2 linked regions of the Thermogemmata fonticola genome follow. The protein of the gene in region 1 interacts with the protein of each later gene in a pairwise test. Links are inferred from orthologs where the notes say so. Each region holds a gene or a part of one and is shown in the gene's direction. Other genes may lie near its edges.

Region 1 (3,193 bases):
TCGAGTACGTGCCGGAAACCGTCACGCGGCAAGTGGTCCGCTACCAGCGAGTGACGGAGACGGTCACCGAGATGCGCACTGTCGTCGAGCGTGTGCCGGTGCAAAAGCAGGTGACGGTCATGGAGCGTGTGCCGGTCCAAAAGCAGATCACCGTCATGGAGCGCCGCCCGGTCCAGAAGCAAGTCACCGTCAATGAGGTCCAGTACAAGCGCGTCCTGGTGACGGAGATGCGCCCCAAGACGGTGACTCACAAGGTCTCGGTTCCCGTGACAGTGGAGCTAGGCCCCACTCTGGCCGACCGGCTGCGGAAAATCTGCGATCCGTGCTATGAACCCTGCCCGCGCACCGTGACCATCTGCAAGACGGAAAAGCACAAGGAGACGATCTGCGAGCCGGTCACCGTCTGCAAGAAGATCGCCGAGTGCGTGCCGGTGACCAAGACGATCTGCACCTACGAGTGCGTGCCGGTGACCAAGACTGTCTGCGCTTACGAGTGCCGGCCCGTGACCAAGACGATCTGCACCTACGAGTGCGTGCGCAAGCAGGTGGCCTGCCCGGTGACCAAGGTCAAGTGCGTGCCGGTGTGCGAGCAAGTGACCTGCGTGGTACATGTGAAAAAGTGCGTGCCGTATGAAGCCAAGCGGTGCGTGACCGTCTGCGTGCCGGTTGAGCAGAAGGTCAAAGTCTGCAAGCTGGTGCCGAAGGTGGTGGAGAAGGAAGTGAAGGTGCCGGCTCCGGCCCAAGCCCAGGCCGCTCCGTGTCCCCCCAGCGCCCCCTGCGCCCAGCCCTGCGACCGGCCCGGACTGCTCGATCGCCTGCGGGCTTTGCTGGCCAAGAAGCGCTGTGCGGAACCGTGCCCGCCGGCCTGCGAACCGGCTCCGGCTCAAGCTGCCCCCTGCCCGCCGCAACCCTGCGATCCCTGCGCCGCTCCGCGCCGCCGCCTCTTCGATGGCCTGAACCTCTGCCGCAAGGCCAAAGACGACTGCTGCCACGCTCCGGTCGTCGCGGGTGCCGCCGCTGGGTGCTCCAAGTGATACCCCCCCTCCGGGAGAGCGGCTGACAGGCTTGCTCCCAATCCACCCCCCCGCGAAGCGTCCGACCTCCCCAAGTCGGCGCTTCGTTTTTTTGGCATTCCTCACCTGCTGTCTGCTTTTTCATGTGGCCGTTGGGCCACTCGGTGCCTATCTCCAATCCCGCCGGGAAGATCAGCGAGGCTAGCCGGACTCAGTGTGGAGGAAAGCCGGATTCATCGCCAGGGAGAACGCCCAGGGAAACCGGAAGCCTCAATCCCAGACAGGGCAGCGGAATAAATAGACCATAAGATCATACCAACAGGGGGGAAGGAGCGCGGGCGAGACGCCGCTTCCCAAAAAGCTCTCAGCGCCGGGGAAGAACCTGCACGCGACTGGAGGATGAACTGCCCATGCAAAAGACGCTCGTTCTGCTCAAGCCGGATGCCGTCCAACGCCGCTTAGTCGGGGAAATCATTGGCCGCTTCGAGCGCAAAGGCCTGCGCCTGGTCGCTTTGAAAATGGTGCAGGCGAGCCGAGAACTGGCGGAGCGGCACTACGCCGTCCATCGCGGCAAGCCGTTCTACGAAAGCCTGCTAGCGTTTCTGACTAGCGGCCCGACCGTGGCGATGGTCTGGGAAGGGCGGGAAGCGGTGAGCGTCGCCCGCTTGCTCATGGGCCTGACCGACGGCGCCCGCTCCGCCCCCGGAACCATCCGCGGAGACTTCGGCCTGAGCGTCCAGAACAACCTCATCCACGGCAGCGACAGCCCCGAAAATGCGGAAGCAGAAATCGCCCTCTGGTTCCACCCGGAAGAGTTGGTGCACTACACCTCCAGCGACGCCGCCTGGATCGGCTGATTCCTCGAGCCAGTGTAGGCTCGAATTCGTTATGACCTTTTTTCTTCCTAACTCCTCATCGACCTGAGTGCTCATCGACCTGATCTTCTCGTCGCACCGCCGTAGGGCTTCATGGTTCCGGTGTTCCCGGATTATAGCTCCGTGGCGGTCCTGTGCCAGTTGCCCTGTGAGTCGGAATGAATTGGCCTTTCGTGGCAGGGGAGGGGTGTGGTAAAGGTGGGGCGGCTGTTGGAGAGGCAGCGGTTGCGGCAACGACGTGATACAGGCTGGACAACTCCATCCGTTTCCGAAAGGAACGTTGGGCCACAGAGTCGCATTTCAGAGAAAGGAGGCAAGGATGCCTCAAGGCAGAGCGAGGATAGGCGGTCGGCGGTGGTGGGGGATTTTCCCCGTGGCTGGTCTGGTCGGCGGGATGGTGCTGTGGTTCGCCCTTACACCGGGTCGATCGGGGGCGGGGTGAACGCCGGCGGGCTGCCCGGTGCCCGGTGGTCTGCCGGGGTGGATGCCGGGGAGTAACGGGGGGCTGCTCGGAGCGGGTCCGGGTTGGTCCGGGATGCCTCCAGCGGTGCTGGCTCCGTTGCCAGCGAATTCTGGCCTGCCTGCGGGGATGCCGCCGGGGCTAATCCATCCGGGGGCAGGGGGTAGCCCTCGTTCGCCGGGACTTGCCGGGCTGCCGCCTTCGGGAGGAAGCCGGCCGCCGGCCGGTGTTGCCGGAACGGCTTCGGGAGGAAACGGTTCCCGCCCGCCGACTGCCGCCGCGGTGTCACCGCCGCTCGGAAAAACGCCGCGCTCTCCTGCTTCGCTGCCAGCGGCTGAGATGGTGCTGCCGCCTTTGCCTCCGCCGGAGCATTTCGGCATCCGCCTGGCAGGGGAAGCGCCGTCCTTCCTTGGCTCGGCGGCCTCTGGCTCGGCTGGGGTGGAATCGGCGGGAGCCGGGATGTCTTCCTCGCTCGTGTTGCCGCCTTTGCCTCCGCCGGAGCATTTCGGCATCCGCCTGGCCGTTCCCCGGCCCTAACGGCGCTGGTCGCTTCTGGACCGGACGATCTGGAGGGCAGCGGCTGCTTTCTTCATTGATCCTAGGAGCTGCTGCTGTAGATGAAGGTGAGGGCCTCTTCGACGGAGCGGAAGGATTTACCGCTGGCGAGCAGGATGTCCAGGCGCTGGCGGGCTTCGAGGGGACTATGCCCGAGTGCGAGAAGGGCCTGATACACATCGTCGATCATCTGACTGTCAACGCGCGAAGCGGAGTCGCCGGTAGCGGCGGCAGTGTCGCGGGTAAAGGCTAGCCGGGTGACTTTGCGCTTGAGGGTTGCCACGATCTGC
Region 2 (3,190 bases), on another replicon or contig:
AATGTCTAGGCCAGCCGCTTGCCATTGCCGCGCCCAAAGCCACCAATCCCAGTAGGGTCGGCACAAATTGCAGAGAAAAGTATTCCGCACCCAGCCAGGCCCGAAGATACGCCCCCAAAGTCGGCGAGTACCACTGGGCCGGGGGACGGTGGAGCAAGGCTTCTCCGTAGTCCAGGAGAATCGCTGGGCGCCCCAGCATCACCACTCCAACTGCCAGAGCGGCCGCCGCCGCCCCTGCCAGCAACACGGTCCACTGCCGCTGCTGCACGATCCAGAACACCTGAAGCATACCCAACAGGATCACCAAATGGGGCTTGATGGCTAATAGTCCCAGCGCGATCCCGGCCTGCCAGGAACGGCGTGCGGCCTGGCTGTCCATCCACAGGACGGCACCGAGCAGGACCAGGGGCGTAATCTGGCCAGCCTGCAAGGCGAACAAAGAGGGCAGCCAAGCGAGGGTCAGCAGCCACCCCACCCAGCGCCGCTCAGAACTGCCCCCATACATCCGCCACAAGCGATCTCCGCAATACAGCAGCACACTGGCCTGGACGGCTAGCCAGAGCAGTTGGGCCGCGCGCGCCGACAGCCAAGCCAAAGGTAGCACCACCGCCAGGGTCCACGGCGGATTCCACATCATGACGGCTGTGTCTGTCGAACGCCCCCCTGCTTGCTGGAGGGGCAGTAACAGTTCCGCCGCATAAGGATTTTGCCCCTGCCGCAGCAGATGAGCCGCCGCCCAGTACTCAATGCTGTCATCTGGAGGCCAAACCTCCGGATGCCGCCACAAATAGCCCACCTGACTAGCGAGCAGGCCTGCTGCTCCACCACCCAATGCGATGACCAGCCCAAAGCGCCTCATGTCAGGAACATAGAACGCGATCCCTTCGCTGTCACATCCCCAGGACCGCACTGCGGGCGGGAAACAGGAATCAAAAGGCTGGCACTTCAGGCAAACACTGAGCCAGTCACCCTAACTAAATGAGGCGAGGGTTCCTCTTTTCTTCCCAACTGCATAGGATATAACCCCGATCTTTAGGTTTCTGGCAGCGAGCGACACAGGAGTTTCGGATCGTCCAGAGATTTGTTCATGGGGAAAGCGTTTTCGTTAGCTCTGCCGGATGATTTGGAGTCAGGCTGGCGTGCTGTGTTGGAAGAGCAAACCCGGCAGTCCTACTGGGAAAACCTGAAGGCATTTCTGGCATCTGAGTGGCAGAATCATACCGTTTATCCGCCGGGGGAAGATATTTTCAATGCCTTCCGCTACACGCCACTTTCCCAAGTGCGCGTGGTTCTGTTGGGTCAGGACCCCTATCCCAACCCTGGTCAAGCTCACGGCTTGTGCTTTTCGGTGCCTCCCGGTGTGTCTTGTCCGGCTTCACTCCGCAACATTTTCCGGGAGCTACACAGTGATTTAGGTATCCCTTCGCCCTCCCATGGCTGTTTGATCCCCTGGGCGCGGCAGGGTGTGCTGTTGCTCAACACTTGTCTGACGGTGCGCGCAGGCCAACCCCAATCCCATGCTGGTCGGGGTTGGGAACAATTTACCCAGGCCGTGCTCCAGGTCCTCAATGCCCATTCCCATCCTCTAGTCTTTCTCCTGTGGGGAAATGCAGCTCAGAAAGCCGCCGCGGGAATCGACCCGCGACGCCATCATTTGCTAAAGGCACCCCATCCTTCCCCCCTGTCCGCGCATCAAGGTTTTTTTGGCTGCCGTCCTTTCTCCCGGACCAACGCTGCCCTGGAGCAGATGGGTCTTCCCCCGATTGACTGGCGACTGCCCGCTACTCTGTGACAATTCCCTTTGCTGCATGGCGTGGAGAAGAACAAATCCAGGGAAGGGGATTCTCCACCCGTGACCATTTCTTCTTCCAACTGAACATCTTCCTTCTGCTTCTTCCAACTGAACATCTTCCACCTGACCGCCTGCTGGTGCACAGGATTCAGGGACTACGGAAGCCGTCAGGCCGTTGGGCGGGTCGCACGCGAGGGGAGGTTTTCTGGGTGGAAGCGGTTTTCGTCGGTGCGATGCCGAAAGGCAAGTATTCCGGCGAGGATGCCGGGTGTTCGCCGCCGAGATACTATGATGTCAGAAGAGGGGAAAATAGGCGGGTTTTAGCTAGGAGGGACCTTGCGAGAGCGAGGCAGAGCACCCCCCCCGGTAATTCCGGAGCCAACCCCTCTTCCTTACCCCTGGGGTCTTCCGGTCAGAGCGGGCATCTGGTCCAGCACACAGGAAGCTTGGTTATGTCCCAGTTGTTTCGCGGGTTGTGGTTGGCAGGTGTATGCCTGGTGGGTCTGGGCAGTTTTTCTGCCGATGTTTTGGCCCAGCGGGAGTATGGATTTGATAACCGCAAGGGTTCAGGCCAGCCGTACCTTCCGCCGCAGGAGACGGTCGCGCGCTTTCAGGTGCCTGCGGAGTTTGAGGTGAAGTTGTTCGCGGCGGAGCCGTTGGTGACGAATCCCATCGCCTTCACGGTCGATGAGAAGGGCCGGATTTGGGTCATCGAATGCTTCGAGTATCCCAAGCGGACGCCGAAGGGGCGAGCGCCGCGGGATCGGATCGTGATCCTGGAAGATACGGATGGGGATGGTGTGGCTGATAAGCGCACCGTTTTCGCGGAGGGTAAAGATTTTCCAGTTCCCGAAGCGCGTCGGCGCGCCGGTTTGGGGGCTTTTGACCTGGCCAGCGGTATCGAGGTGGGATACGGGGGAGTCTTTGTCGGTGCCCCCCCTTACCTGTGGTTCATCGAGAATCGCGGTGACAAGCCGGGGCGTTTCGAGGTGTTGCTGGAAGGGTTCGGCAGCCAGGATACCCATGAAACGCTTAACACGTTCCAGTGGGGTCCGGATGGCTGGTTGTATGGCTTGCATGGCATCTTTACGCAGTCCGAGGTGCGGCCGGCTCAGGCGGCGGCCAATACGCCTCCGGTGCGCCTCAATGCCGCCGTCTGGCGTTACCATCCCCGCTCGAAACGGTTCGAGATTTTTGCGGAGGGGACAAGCAACCCGTGGGGTATGGACTGGCGCAATAGCGACGGCCAATTTATTCTTTGCTGCTGCGTGATTCCCCACTTGTATCACATCGTACCGGGAGGGATTTATCAGCGGCAGGCGGGTGCCAGCTACCACCCCTACGTGTACGGCTATCTGCGGGAAATTTGCGATCACACCTTCCATAAAGAGAGCGGTT

Evidence for each region.
Region 2: the proteins of ndk (region 1) and ung interact in binary tests that used the Escherichia coli proteins (3 or more experiments, as listed by UniProt). The link is inferred for Thermogemmata fonticola from one-to-one orthologs.

Annotation. Positions count from the first base shown.
Region 1 is NZ_JACEFB010000007.1:35,733-38,925, reverse strand. What follows is about bases 265-3,146. They hold ndk (nucleoside-diphosphate kinase), read left to right. Parts: upstream 265-1,423; coding sequence 1,424-1,870; downstream 1,871-3,146. Other genes in these bases: ruvA (Holliday junction branch migration protein RuvA), read right to left, coding at 2,947-3,146; H0921_RS10720 (hypothetical protein), read left to right, coding at 2,349-2,885; H0921_RS18220 (hypothetical protein), read left to right, coding at 2,208-2,330; H0921_RS10730 (hypothetical protein), read left to right, coding at 265-1,034. Also shown: more of H0921_RS10730, read left to right, coding at 1-264; more of ruvA, read right to left, coding at 3,147-3,193. UniProt on the Escherichia coli protein: Major role in the synthesis of nucleoside triphosphates other than ATP. The ATP gamma phosphate is transferred to the NDP beta phosphate via a ping-pong mechanism, using a phosphorylated active-site intermediate.
Region 2 is NZ_JACEFB010000003.1:276,415-279,604, reverse strand. Bases 61-2,939 are described here. They hold ung (uracil-DNA glycosylase), read left to right. Parts: upstream 61-1,087; coding sequence 1,088-1,792; downstream 1,793-2,939. Other genes in these bases: H0921_RS07175 (PVC-type heme-binding CxxCH protein), read left to right, coding at 2,245-2,939; H0921_RS07185 (glycosyltransferase family 87 protein), read right to left, coding at 61-859. Also shown: more of H0921_RS07185, read right to left, coding at 1-60; more of H0921_RS07175, read left to right, coding at 2,940-3,190. UniProt on the Escherichia coli protein: Excises uracil residues from the DNA which can arise as a result of misincorporation of dUMP residues by DNA polymerase or due to deamination of cytosine.